One region of the Streptomyces sp. NPDC048590 genome, then DNA from elsewhere that is predicted to be linked to it. Evidence: riboswitches for the same ligand, from Rfam matches in the RefSeq annotation. Region 1 holds a riboswitch; the other holds the start of a gene.

Region 1 (7,091 bases):
CCGGGTCGCAGGTCAGCCCCAGATTGTGCTCCATGCCGATCTCGGCGGCGTTCTCGACCTGCTCGGGGGAGCCGCCCAGGACCTCGGCGAGGGCGCCCGCGGCCATGGAACAGGCCGAGCCGACCTCGCCCTGGCAGCCGACCTCGGCGCCGGAGATGGAGGCGTTCTCCTTGAAGAGCATGCCGATGGCGCCCGCGGCCAGCAGGAAGCGGACCACGCCGTCCTCCTTCTCCGCCTCGGTGCAGCCGCCGGCGGCGAAGTTCATCCAGTAGTGCAGGACGGCCGGGATGATCCCTGCCGCGCCGTTGGTCGGGGCGGTGACCACGCGGCCCCCGGCGGCGTTCTCCTCGTTGACCGCCATCGCGTAGAGGGTGATCCACTCCATCGCGTGCGTCTGGGGATCTCCCTCGGCGCGCAGCTGGCGGGCCGAGTTCGCGGCGCGGCGGCGGACCTTCAGGCCGCCCGGCAGGATGCCCTCGCGGGACATGCCACGGGCGATGCAGGCCTGCATGACCCGCCAGATCTCCAGCAGCCCGGCCCTGATCTCGTCCTCGCTGCGCCAGGCCCGCTCGTTCTCCAGCATGAGCGAGGAGATGGAGAGGCCGGTCTCCCGGGCGAGACGCAGCAGCTCGTCGCCGGTGCGGAAGGGGTGCTTGAGCACGGTGTCGTCCGGGACGATCGGATTCTCGCCGTCCACGGCGTCCTCGTCGACGACGAATCCGCCGCCCACCGAGTAGTACGTCTTCTCCAGCAGAGGGGCGCCCTCGGCGTCGTACGCGAAGACCGTCATCCCGTTGGCGTGGTACGGGAGGGCCTTGCGCCGGTGCAGGACCAGGTGCTCGTCGGCGTCGAAGGGGATCTCGTGCGTGCCCAGCAGGCTGATCCGGCCCGAGGCGCGGATCTCCTCGACGCGGGTGTCGGCGCCCTCGACGTCGACCGTGCGGGGCGACTCGCCCTCCAGCCCCAGCAGGACCGCCTTCGGGGTGCCGTGACCGTGGCCGGTGGCGCCGAGCGAGCCGTAGAGCTCGGCCCGTATCGACGCGGTGTGGACCAGCAGACCCTCGTTCTTGAGCCGGCGGGCGAACATACGGGCCGCGCGCATCGGGCCGACCGTGTGGGAGCTGGACGGGCCGATACCGACGGAGAAGAGGTCGAAGACCGAGAGGGCCACGGGGAGTACTCCTAAGGCGTTGGTGGACGTCGTTGTCCGCCGGGTGGTGCGGGGGAAGGGCCGGTGGGCCCGGGAGTGCGGGGCAAAGGGGTGGGGGCACCGCGCACGCCGTTCCAGTGTGCGTGGTGCCCCCACCCTGTGTGCAAACCGCGGGCGTCTACTTGACGCCGGGGTACAGCGGGAACTTCTCGGCCAGCGCGACGACGCGGGCCTTGAGGGCGTCGGCGTCGTACGCCGGCTTCAGCGCTGCCGCGATGATCTCGGCGACCTCGGCGAAGTCCGCCGCGCCGAAGCCACGGGTGGCCAGGGCGGGCGTACCGATCCGCAGACCCGAGGTGACCATCGGGGGACGCGGGTCGTTGGGGATGGCGTTGCGGTTGACCGTGATGCCCAGCTCGTGGAGCCGGTCCTCGGCCTGCTGGCCGTCCAGCTCGGAGTTGCGCAGGTCGACCAGGACCAGGTGCACGTCCGTGCCGCCGGAGAGGACGGACACGCCCACCTCGGTGACGTCGGGCTGAACCAGGCGCTCGGCGAGGATGCGGGCGCCTTCCAGGGTGCGCTGCTGGCGCTCCTTGAACTCCTCGGTCGCCGCGACCTTGAAGGAGACGGCCTTGGCCGCGATCACGTGCTCCAGCGGGCCGCCCTGCTGACCGGGGAAGACCGCCGAGTTGATCTTCTTGGCGAGCTCCTGGGTCGACAGGATGACACCACCGCGCGGACCGCCGAGGGTCTTGTGGGTGGTGGTGGTGACGACGTGGGCGTGCGGCACCGGGTTGGGGTGCAGGCCCGCGGCGACCAGACCGGCGAAGTGCGCCATGTCGACCATCAGGTAGGCGCCGACCTCGTCCGCGATCCGGCGGAAGGCGGCGAAGTCCAGCTGGCGCGGGTAGGCGGACCAGCCGGCCACGATGAGCTTCGGCTTCGACTCCTTGGCCAGGCGCTCCACCTCGGCCATGTCCACGACACCGGTGTCGTCGACGTGGTACGGGACCACGTTGTAGAGCTTGCCGGAGAAGTTGATCTTCATGCCGTGGGTCAGGTGACCGCCGTGGGCCAGGTTCAGACCCATGATCGTGTCGCCCGGCTTGAGCAGCGCGAACATCGCGGCGGCGTTGGCCTGCGCACCCGAGTGCGGCTGGACGTTCGCGGCCTCGGCGCCGAAGAGCGCCTTGATGCGGTCGATCGCGATCTGCTCGACCACGTCGACGTGCTCGCACCCGCCGTAGTAGCGGCGGCCGGGGTAGCCCTCGGCGTACTTGTTGGTCAGGACGGAGCCCTGCGCCTCCATGACCGCGACCGGAGCGAAGTTCTCCGAGGCGATCATCTCGAGGGTGGACTGCTGACGGTGGAGCTCGGCGTCGACGGCGGCGGCGACGTCCGGGTCCAGCTCGTGGAGGGAGGAGTTGAGAAGCGACATCAGGGGGTCCCTAGGGTCTCAGTTGCCGGAGAACGCGGTGTACTCGTCGGCGGACAGGAGATCGTCCGGCTCCTGTGCGACGCGCACCTTGAACAGCCAGCCGCCCTCGAAGGGGGCGGAGTTCACCAGCGACGGGTCGTCGACGACGTCCTGGTTCGCCGCGGTCACCTCGCCGGTCACCGGCGAGTACAGGTCGCTGACCGACTTGGTCGACTCCAGCTCACCGCAGGTCTCGCCCGCGGTCACCGTGTCACCGACCTCCGGGAGCTGGGCGTAGACGACGTCACCGAGCGCGTTGGCCGCGAACTCGGTGATGCCGACCGTGGCCACGCCGTCCTCGAGGGCCGACAGCCACTCGTGCTCCTTGCTGTACCGCAGCTGCTGGGGGTTGCTCATGACCTGAATTCTCCTGTACGCGGGGGAGTGCTGATGAACGGTGGTCTTGCGGTGTGAGACACGAATGCGTCACGTGGCCGTGGCCGGCGCGACGCCCGCGGCTCACTTACGGCGCTTGTAGAAAGGCAGTGCCACGACCTCGTACGGCTCGTGCGTGCCCCGGATGTCGACGCCGACACCCTCCGTACCGGGCTCGGCGTGCGCCGCGTCCACGTAGGCCATGGCGATCGGCTTGCCCAGGGTGGGCGACGGGGCTCCGGAGGTGACCTCGCCCACGACCTTCCCGTCCACGACGACGGAGAAGCCGGCACGCGGGACCCGGCGGCCCTCGGCGATCAGGCCGACGAGCTTGCGGGGCGGCGCGCTCTCCGCGCGCTCCGCGGCGGCGGCGAGCGCCTCGCGGCCGACGAAGTCGCCTTCCTTCTCGAACTTCACGACCCTGCCCAGGCCGGCGTCGAAGGGGGTCAGCGCGGTCGTCAGCTCGTGCCCGTACAGCGGCATGCCCGCCTCCAGGCGGAGCGTGTCGCGGCAGGAGAGCCCGCAGGGGATCAGGTCGTACGGGGCCCCGGCCTCGGTCAGCGCCTTCCACAGCTCCTCCGCGTGCTCGGGCGCGACGAAGAGCTCGAACCCGTCCTCGCCCGTGTAGCCCGTACGGGCGATGAGCGCGGGGACGCCGGCGACGGTGCCGGGGAGACCGGCGTAGTACTTCAGTCCGTCCAGGTCGGCGTCGGTGACCGACTTCAGTACGGCGGGCGAGTCCGGGCCCTGGACGGCGAGGAGCGCGTAGGCCTCGCGGTCGTCGCGTACCTCCGCGTCGAAGTCCCCGGCGCGGGCGGTCAGGGTGTCCAGGACGAGCTGGGCGTTGCCCGCGTTGGCGACCACCATGTACTCGGGGGCCCCGGTGTCGTGGAGGCGGTAGACGATCAGGTCGTCCAGGATTCCGCCGTCCTCCGCCACGATCATCGTGTAGCGGGCCCGGCCCACGCCGACGGTGGCGATGTTCCCGACCAGCGCGTAGCTCAGGAAGGCGGCCGCCTGCGGCCCGGTGACGGTGATCTCGCCCATGTGCGACAGGTCGAACAGTCCGGCCCGGGTGCGCACGGCGTTGTGCTCGTCGCGCTCGCTGGCGTACCGCAGCGGCATGTCCCAGCCCGCGAAGTCGGTCATGGTGGCGCCCAGCGACCGGTGCAGGGCGTCGAGGGCGGTGTGACGGGGGGCGCTCGGGGCAGTGCTCATGGACATGGCTCCAGGGCATGACGACAGGGGGCGGTTCCCTCCCCATCTGTCATCGGAACCTGAGAGGTTCGCCGAGAGCCCCTGAACGGGTCCGGACGGGTCACCCCGTCAGGCTCGGCTTGCACCTTGGGTGGGGCCGCAGGGCGGCCCGCTTTTCAGATCTGCCTCATCCACGCGGTACGGGGCCTGAGAGATTCAAGGGAGGAACTTGCTCCTTCGGCGCCCGGCGCACACGGTGACCGGGACTCTCCCGCGCGGATTCAAACGGCCGGTATGCAGTTTGGCGGGGTCATCATCGCACGGCTTGCGGGAGAGTGGGACGGCCAGGTCCGTAGTGGGGTGGGGCGCGACACGTCGGCGAGGGAGCGGTTGTCCCGCATTACCTTTTCTTTACACTTCTTGGGCAGGTCCATGTGCAGGTCGGCGGGTGACTCGGCAGGGGGATGACGATGACATCGCAGCACTACGCGAGCATCGCGGGGGCGGCAAGCGGCGCGATGCCCCGGCAGCCGGGCGCGCCCGAGCGCGAGGCGGGCGGCGGGCGGCCGGAGGTGGTGTGTGACCTCAGGGGCGCCGCCGGCCGGGGGGTCCGCGTCCTGGACTTCGCGGCGGGTGACGTCGTGGTGGTCTCCGGACTGCCCGGCAGCGGCAAGTCGACGCTGATCCGGCGGACCGTCCGGGACCACGCGATCGACTCCCAGGACACCCGGGACCGCTGGGAGGCCGTCCTGCCCGCCTTACTCCCGTACGCCCTCTACCGGCCCCTGGCGCGCGTCGCCCACTACGCAGGGCTCCGGCGAGCCCTGCGCTCCGGCGGGTCGGTCGTCGTGCACGACTGCGGTACGCAGACCTGGGTGCGGCGCTGGCTGGCCCGGGAGGCGCTGCGGCGGGGAGGTGCTCTGCACCTCGTCCTGCTCGACGTCCCTCCGGACGTGGCCCGGCAGGGTCAGCGGGAGCGGGGGAGAGGGGTCTCGGGGTACGCCTTCGCCCGTCACAGGCGGGCGGTCGGGCGACTGCTGCGCGGCATCGAACGCGGCCTGCTGCCGCCGGGGTGCGCCTCGGCGGTCCTGCTCGACCGCGAGACGGCCACGGCGATCGGCCGGATCTCCTTCCCCGCACCACGGCCCGGGGTGGAATGAAGCGGTCCGGGACGGGTGCGCCCGCGGTGTGCCGTGTTCCGGACGGCGGCCCGGACGCGTCACCGTTCGCATACGCACAGTTCGCGGCCCTCGGTCCGGGTGTCCGGATGGTGGATGGCGCGGTGGACGGGGTGGTGCCGTCCGGCAGGCGGCACTGCCCTCCCGGGGTGAGCCGGTCTAAGGTTTCAGCCGCACCGCATGGCGAGAAAGGGACACAGACACCGTGGACATTCCGGCTCAGGCCCAGGGCCCGTTGCATCCGTCGTCCGGATGGCCGGCCAACGAGCTCGAGGAGGTGCTGAGCGCCGCGCTCGGCGTCCCCGAGTCCGGAGGCCGGCTGGTCGAGGTCCTGGGACGCAGCCAGGTCTGGGTGCCGCTGCCCAACGGTGGCGGGCCGGACAGCGCCGACCTCGACCTCCCGACGGTCGACATCGGCGGCGGGGCCTATGTCCCCGTGTTCAGCTCGGAGGCGCAGTTCCTCCAGTGCGTCGGCTCCCACCTCTCCTTCACCGTCGCCCCCGCGCGCGACTTCGCCCGCGGGCTCCCTCCGCAGCTCGGGATAGCGGTCAACCCGGGCGGTGCCGTCGGAGTGCCGCTGCCCCCGGCGGCGGTCGCGGAGCTCTGCAGGTCCGGGCGCACACCGCTGGACGGCCCCGCGAGCGGCGGCCGGGTCAGGCTCTACGAGCCCGACTGGAAGGAGGACCCCGTCGACTTCCTCGCCGAGGTGTCCGCCGAGTTCCGGGCGACCGGTGTGACAGGCACCGCGCGCAGGGCCCTCGCCAGCATCGAGGGCGACAGCCCCGTCCTCTTCGTCGCGGTCGAGGGCCTCGCCCCGAACGCCGTCGCGCAGAGCGTTCCGCTGGACGCCCTGGGGCGCGCGCTCGGCCGGGTGCAGGCGCCCTGGCCGGTCAGTCTCCTCATGCTCGACGTGACCCAGGACCCGGTCGGCGACTGGATGCGGGACAAGGTGCGCCCGTTCTACCGGTACGACGGCCACTGAGTCCGTATGTGCGTACGACCACGTGGCGTCAAGACGGTGTCAGGGGCGGCGCATAAGCTGGTTGGATGAGAGCGGCCGCCCCGTGTGCCCGGGAGCGGCGCACGGCGCCGAGAAGCGTGCGGGAACAGCGGATCTACGAGGGGTGGGACCCAGGGTGAGTGCGTCTGGCGCGGGGGCGGCCGGTGGGGTCTTTCCCGCTCGGGCGGAGCCGGGAGCTCGGGGAGATGTCGAGCGCATGCTGCGCCAGGTGGCCCCCGGGCGCCTCGACACGTACGAGGAACTGCTGCGCTCCCTGGCGGACGGCCAGGTGTGGATGCTCCTGTGGCACGGAACGGCCGGTTCCCCGGACGCCCAGTACGGCAACATGGAGGTCGACGGCCTGGGTTACGCCCCGTGCGTGACCTCCGCCCAGGAGCTCTCGGCGAGCGGCTGGACCAGGGCCCACGAGGTCACCACCGGCCGTGACATCGCCCGTTCCCTCTTCCCCGACCGCTGGGGCATCTGGCTCAACCCGCACGCCCCGGGCGGCGGGGTGGGCATCCCCTGGCTCGACCTCCGGCGCATCGCCACCGGTCTTGACCGGATGCCCGCCGGGCCGCTGCGGCTGACCGAACCGGCCGTCGAGATCCCGCAGTTCTACGCCCTGCTGTCGCAGAACGCCCACCGCACCCCCGCCGTCCGCGCGTTGCGACGCGCCTGGGTGCAGCCGGCCCTCGGTGTCCCGTACCTCGC
Region 2 (7,091 bases), on a different contig from region 1:
GCACGGTGCTTCTGCAGCTGCGCGACGAATTCCCCGAAGTCACCATCTCGAAGATCCGCTTCCTGGAGGCGGAGGGACTCATCGAGCCCGAGCGGACGCCCTCGGGCTACCGGAAGTTCAGCCCCGCCGACGTCGAGCGGCTGGCTCAGGTGCTTCGGATGCAGCGGGACCACTACCTTCCGCTGAAGGTGATCCGTGAGCACCTGGAGGCGCTCGCCAGGGGCGAGCAGGCGGTTCTGCCGTCCGCCGGTGGCCGGGGTGACTCCGGCGACACCCGATGGGACCAGGAGGCCGGCACGGCCACGGCGGCCCGTATCGGGCGCTCGGAGCTGCTCGCGGCGACCGAGGCCACCGAGGAGCAGCTCGACGAGTGGGAGGCCTACGGTCTCCTGGCGCCCGCCTCCGGCGGCAGCTACGACGCGGACGCGGTCACGATCGCCCGGCTCGTGTGCGATCTCGGCCGTTTCGGTCTGGAACCGCGGCACCTCCGGTCGGTGAAGGCGGCCGCCGACCGTGAGGCCGGGCTGGTGGAACAGATCGTCGCGCCCTTGCGTCGGCACAGGAATCCGCAGACCAGGGCCCATGCGGAGGCCACTGCCAAGGAGCTTGCGGACCTCTCCGTCCGGCTCCACGCCGCACTGGTCCAGAGCGCCCTGAAGGTCGGTTTCCACTGACCTGGGAGGAGCCCGACTATCCAAACATGGCGGGCACGTCCTAGGGTTGCTGTGTGAACGAGCTCGACGTTGTGGGTGTCCGGGTGGAAATGCCCTCCAACCAACCGATCGTGCTCCTGCGTGAAGTGGGAGGCGACCGGTATCTCCCTATCTGGATCGGCCCTGGGGAAGCGACCGCGATCGCTTTCGCCCAGCAGGGCATGGCTCCGGCCAGGCCGCTGACCCACGATCTCTTCAAGGACGTGCTCGAGGCCGTAGGCCAGGAGCTCACCGAGGTCCGCATCACGGACCTCCGAGAAGGGGTCTTCTACGCGGAGCTGGTCTTTGCCAGTGGTGTCGAGGTGAGTGCGCGGCCGTCCGACGCCATAGCGCTCGCCCTGCGCACCGGTACTCCGATCTACGGCAGTGACGGGGTGCTGGACGACGCGGGTATCGCCATCCCCGACGAGCAGGAGGACGAGGTGGAGAAGTTCCGCGAGTTCCTCGACCAGATCTCGCCGGAGGACTTCGATACCAACAGCCAGTGACCGTCCGGCAGGTGGTGCGTCAGCGCATCCGACAAGCCGTTCCCGGAAACCAGTCACGGGAAACCACCCTCAGGGTGATTATCACTCGGCGTGCCGAGTGTGGCGATCGTTGACGCACCCCTGGTGACTGCCTACCTTCGAGATGGCAGGTCAAGGACGGAGGTCGGCGTGAGGATCAGCGGCGACGGTGCGGCTGCGGGTGGGCCGTACCGGCAGCACGGCAGTGCGGCCGACCACTCCATCAGGCAGCCGGCTCAGCCGGCGGTGGTGGCAGCGGACGGTGCGGCAGTGACAGGGGACATCGGCTATCGGGGGCCGACAGCATGCGCGGCAGCCGGGATCACCTACCGGCAGCTCGACTACTGGGCGCGTACCGGCCTCGTGGAACCGAGCGTACGCCCCGCCTACGGTTCGGGAACCCAGCGTCTGTACAGCTTCCGCGACGTGGTTCTGCTCAAGATCGTCAAGCGGTTCCTGGACACCGGGGTCGCTCTGCAGAACATCCGCACCACGGTGCAGCACCTGAGGGCCCGCGGATTCACGGATCTCGAGCGGATGACCCTGATGAGCGACGGAGCCACCGTCTACGAGTGCTCCTCGCCCGACGAGGTCGTGAACCTGCTGCAAGGGGGCCAGGGGGTGTTCGGAATCGCGGTCGGGGTCGTCTGGCGGGACGTCGACGCGGCGCTGTCCCAGCTCCACGGGGAGCGTGTGGACACGGGGGAGACCCTCATCGGCCACAATCCCGCCGACGAACTGGCGCGGCGGCGTAATCGCGCCGGCTGAGTACCGGGGAGAGCCCGGCCAGGTCCGTGTGCCGGGCGGTCCGGATGTCAGTGGCGTAGGGCAGCATCGGTACACGTGAGAGCCGCGCCGACCATTCTGCATCTCGACATGGATGCCTTCTACGCCTCCGCGGAGCAGGCGGCGAAGCCCAGCCTGCGGGGCAAGCCGGTGGTGGTGGGCGGCCTGGGGATGCGCGGAGTGGTCGCCACCGCGTCGTACGAGGCGCGACGGCTGGGTGTGCACTCGGCGATGCCGATGGCCCAGGCCAGGCGGCTCGCTCCCAACGCCGCTTATCTGGTGCCGCGCTTCGCGCTCTACCGGACGGTGAGCGACCAGGTGATGGAACTCCTGGGCAGGCTGTCGCCGCTCGTGGAGCCGCTCAGCCTGGACGAGGCGTTCGTCGATCTGGAAGCCGGTGGTGTCGCCGACGACACGGCGTCCGCGCGTGCCGTGGGCGCCCAGTTGCGCGAGGTGATCAGCGCTGTCACCGGACTCAGCGGCTCCGTGGGGCTCGCCGGGTCCAAGATGCTGGCGAAGATCGCCTCGGAGGAGGCGAAGCCGGACGGGCTGCTGCTGATCGAACCCGGTACCGAGCGCGAGCTCCTCGCGCCGATGTCCGTGCGCATCCTTCCCGGCGTGGGACCGGCCACGGGGGACCACCTCAGGCGGGCGGGAATGACCCTTGTCAGCCACCTCGCCGAGGCGGGCGAGGCGGAACTCGTGCGCCTGCTGGGCAGGGCCCACGGCGTCGCGCTCCATCGCATGGCCCAGGGGTACGACGACCGGCCCGTCGTCGCCGAGCGGGACGCCAAGTCGGTGTCCGTCGAGGACACCTTCGACGTCGACCTTCACGACCGCGTCCGGGTCAGGCACGAGGTGGAGCGGCTCGCCGACCGGTGCGTGGGCCGACTGCGCGGCGCGGGCAGGTCAGGGCGCACCGTGGTCCTCAAGGTCCGCAGGTACGACTTCTCCACGCTCACCAGATCCGAGACCCTGCGAGGCCCCACCGACGATCCCGCGGTCGTCAGAGAGGCCGCTGCGCGCCTTCTGGAGGCCGTGGACACCACCGGCGGCGTACGGCTGCTCGGGGTCGGCGTCACGGGGCTGGCGGACTTCACCCAGGAGGATCTGTTCGCCCAGGCCGCGGAAGCGGAGCATGCCGCCGGGAGCGCCACCGGGCCGGGTGACGACGAGGGGAGCGGTGGGGCGGATGAGCCCGCCGGGCCGGTCCTGGAGGAGAGACCGGCGGAGCGCCGCTGGTCCGCCGGTCACGATGTACGGCACGACGTCCACGGTCACGGATGGGTGCAGGGCAGCGGCATCGGCCGGGTCACCGTGCGGTTCGAGGAACCGTGGACGGCACCCGGCAGGGTGCGGACCTTCCGCGTCGACGATCCCGAGCTGCGGCCGGCCGATCCGCTGCCCCTGGTTAAGGACCCGGTGGACTACTCGTCGTGGCCGGCGAGCTTCCCGAAGTCCCTGTCGGGGCCCTTGCCGCCGGAGGGGGAGGGGGAGGCGTCCAGGCCGTAGTGCCGGTACAGCTGCAGTTCCTGCTCGGGGGAGAGGTGGCGGCCCACGCCGAAGTCGGGGGCGTCCTTGATCAGCGCCCGGTCGAAGGGGATCACGAGTGCCCCGTCGACGAATTCGCTCGGCTCCAGAGGGACGAACGCGTCCCTGGTGAAGAGACCGGTACGTACTGCGGCCCACTCGGGGACCCCGGTGGCATCGTCGAGATAGACCTCGTCCACCGTCCCGATCTTGGCACCTCGACGGTCGAAGGCCTTGCGGCCGATCAGGCTGCGCGGATCGATGTCGGTCTGCACGGTGCCTCCCACTGGTCACAACTGCGTCAGGTGGTCGCTACTGCTCCACAGGCTCTACGAAAGGCCAGATCCCGGGCATCGGCCACTCGAGAAGGCCTGCCGCGACCCCGCTGGTAGGCTGGGACATGGCTGCTGACCCTGTGCGGGAGAGTTCTCCGGAGTCATTCCGGAGGCGCCGAAGGAGCAACTCCTCCCCGGAATCTCTCAGGCCCCCGTACCGCACGGACGAGGTCACTCTGGAAAGCAGGGCGGAATCCGTACGGCATGTGCCGCCGCGGGCGCCGCCCTCACCGACGGTGAAAGCCGGTGTGCCCCGGGGCGTGCCGGTGAAGCTCTCAGGTCGAGATGACAGAGGGGGAGGCCGTTCGGGCAGCCACGCCGTGGCGCCCCCCGCAGGTCGTGGCAGACCAGGAGGCCTCCATCATGACCCCCCGTCGCACTCCGCTCTCCCAGCTGGAGCAGGGCATTCCCTTCGAGCAGCGCCACATCGGGCCCGACGCCGAGGCTCAGGCGAAGATGCTGGCCCAGATCGGCTACGGATCCCTCGACGAGCTCACCGCCGCCGCCGTCCCCGACGTCATCAAGAGTGCCGAGGCGCTGGACCTTCCCGAAGCGCGTACCGAGGCCGAGGTCCTGGCCGAGCTGCGCAGCCTCGCCGACCGCAACCAGGTCCTCGCCCCGATGATCGGGCTGGGCTACTACGGCACCTTCACCCCGCCGGTGATCCTGCGCAACGTCATGGAGAACCCCGCCTGGTACACGGCCTACACGCCGTACCAGCCGGAGATCTCCCAGGGCCGGCTGGAGGCCCTCCTCAACTTCCAGACGATGGTCGCCGACCTGACCGGACTGCCCACCTCCGGCGCCTCCCTCCTCGACGAGGGCACCGCCGCCGCCGAGGCCATGGCCCTGGCCCGCCGTGTCGGCAAGGTGAAGGGCGGCGTCTTCCTGGTGGACGCCGACACCCTGCCGCAGACCATCGCGGTGATCGAGACCCGCGCCGAGCCGACCGGCGTCGAGGTGGTCGTCGCCGACCTCGGCGAGGGCATCCCCGCCGAGCTGGCCGAGCGGGGCGTCTTCGGTGTGCTGCTCCAGTACCCGGGCGCCTCAGGCGCCGTCCGCGACATCAAGCCCGTCATCGACCGGGCGCACGAGCTCGGCGCGATCGTCACCGTCGCCGCCGACCTGCTGGCCCTCACTCTGCTCACCTCGCCGGGTGAGCTGGGCGCGGACATCGCGGTCGGCACCACCCAGCGCTTCGGCGTCCCGATGGGCTTCGGCGGACCGCACGCAGGCTTCATGGCCGTACGTGAGAAGTTCGCCCGCAGCCTTCCCGGGCGGCTCGTCGGTGTCTCCGTCGACGCGGACGGCAACAAGGCCTACCGGCTGGCGCTTCAGACGCGTGAGCAGCACATCCGCCGTGAGAAGGCCACGAGCAACATCTGCACCGCGCAGGTGCTGCTGGCCGTCATGGCGGGCATGTACGCCGTCTACCACGGCCCCGAGGGGCTGCGGACGATCGCCCGCCGCACCCACCGCTTCGCGGCGATCCTGGCGGAGGGGCTGCGTGCCGCCGGTGTGGCGGTCGTGCACGAGGCGTACTTCGACACCCTCACGGTGCGCGTCCCGGGCAAGGCCTCCGAGGTCGTGGCGGACGCGCGTGAGCGCGGGGTCAACCTCCGCCTGGTCGACGCCGACCACGTCTCCATCGCCTGCGACGAGACCACCACCCGCGCCCAGGTCGCGGCGGTCTGGGCGGCCTTCGGGGCCGACGGCGACATCGACGCACTGGACGCCGAGTCCGCCGACGCGCTGCCCGAGCAGCTGCTGCGCACCGACACCGTGCTCACCCACCCTGTCTTCCACCAGCACCGGTCCGAGACGGCGATGCTGCGTTACCTGCGCAAGCTCGCCGACCGCGACTACGCGCTGGACCGGGGCATGATCCCGCTGGGTTCCTGCACGATGAAGCTCAACGCGACCGCCGAGATGGAGTCGATCACCTGGCCCGAGTTCGGCGCACTGCACCCCTTCGCGCCGGCCGAGCAGGCGCAGGGCTTCCTCACCCTCATCCGCGAGCTCGAGGAGCGCCTCGCCGAGGTCACGGGGTACGACGCCGTCTCGATCCAGCCCAACGCGGGTTCGCAGGGCGAGTTCGCCGGGCTGCTGGCGGTGCGTGCCTACCACCGTGCCAACGGTGATCACGGGCGCACCGTCTGCCTGATCCCGTCCTCCGCACACGGCACCAACGCCGCGAGCGCCGTGATGGCCGGCATGAAGGTCGTCGTGGTGAAGACCGCCGACGACGGCGAGGTCGACATCGCGGACCTCAGGGACAAGATCGCCACGCACCGCGACGAGCTCGCCGTCCTCATGATCACCTACCCCTCCACCCACGGTGTCTTCGAGGAGCACGTGGCGGACATCTGCGGCGAGGTGCACGACGCCGGCGGTCAGGTCTACGTGGACGGTGCCAACCTCAACGCGCTGGTCGGTCTCGCCAAGCCCGGCCACTTCGGCGGCGACGTCTCGCACCTGAACCTGCACAAGACCTTCTGCATCCCGCACGGTGGTGGCGGGCCGGGCGTGGGGCCGGTCGGCGTACGGGCCCACCTGGCGCCGTACCTTCCCAACCACCCGCTGCAGCCCGCCGCCGGCCCGGAGACGGGTGTCGGCCCGATCTCGGCCGCCCCGTGGGGTTCGGCGGGCATCCTGCCGATCTCGTGGGCCTACGTACGGCTGATGGGGGGCGAGGGCCTGAAGCGCGCGACGCAGGTGGCCGTACTCGCGGCCAACTACATCGCCAAGCGCCTCGAGCCGCACTTCCCGATTCTGTACAACGGCCCGGCGGGTCTGGTCGCGCACGAGTGCATCGTGGATCTCCGGCCGATCTCCAAGGCGACCGGGGTGAGCATCGACGACGTCGCCAAGCGGCTCATCGACTACGGCTTCCACTCGCCGACCATGTCGTTCCCGGTGGCGGGGACGCTGATGATCGAGCCGACCGAGAGCGAGGACCTCGCCGAGCTCGACCGTTTCTGCGACACGATGATCGCGATCCGCGCCGAGATCGAGAAGGTCGCCTCCGGGGCGTGGAGCGCGGACGACAACCCGCTGCGCAACGCTCCGCACACGGCCGGTGCGCTCGGCGGGGAGTGGGCGCACGCCTACACCCGTGAAGAGGCGGTCTTCCCGTCCGGGGTGACTCCGTCGGACAAGTACTGGCCGCCGGTCCGGCGTATCGACGGGGCGTTCGGCGACCGCAACCTGGTCTGTTCCTG

Evidence for each region. A riboswitch is a leader RNA that binds a small molecule or an ion and turns the genes downstream of it on or off. The one in region 1 is predicted to bind glycine.
Region 2: another riboswitch for glycine. It lies ahead of gcvP (aminomethyl-transferring glycine dehydrogenase); the one in region 1 lies ahead of gcvT (glycine cleavage system aminomethyltransferase GcvT).

Annotation. Positions count from the first base shown of each region.
Region 1 is NZ_JBICWC010000003.1:311,454-318,544, reverse strand. Features, by position in the region: gene ACGFNN_RS09710 (L-serine ammonia-lyase) at 1-1,171, opposite strand, end outside; gene glyA (serine hydroxymethyltransferase) at 1,329-2,588, opposite strand; gene gcvH (glycine cleavage system protein GcvH) at 2,607-2,984, opposite strand; gene gcvT (glycine cleavage system aminomethyltransferase GcvT) at 3,087-4,220, opposite strand; glycine riboswitch at 4,386-4,483, opposite strand; gene ACGFNN_RS09690 (AAA family ATPase) at 4,670-5,359, shown strand; gene ACGFNN_RS09685 (enhanced serine sensitivity protein SseB) at 5,583-6,359, shown strand; gene ACGFNN_RS09680 (enhanced serine sensitivity protein SseB C-terminal domain-containing protein) at 6,595-7,091, shown strand, end outside.
Region 2 is NZ_JBICWC010000002.1:6,677-13,767, forward strand. Features, by position in the region: gene ACGFNN_RS04495 (MerR family transcriptional regulator) at 1-674, shown strand, start outside; gene ACGFNN_RS04500 (bifunctional nuclease family protein) at 728-1,201, shown strand; gene ACGFNN_RS04505 (MerR family transcriptional regulator) at 1,370-1,987, shown strand; gene ACGFNN_RS04510 (DNA polymerase IV) at 2,063-3,517, shown strand; gene ACGFNN_RS04515 (PRC-barrel domain-containing protein) at 3,433-3,810, opposite strand; glycine riboswitch at 3,944-4,040, shown strand; gene gcvP (aminomethyl-transferring glycine dehydrogenase) at 4,234-7,091, shown strand, end outside.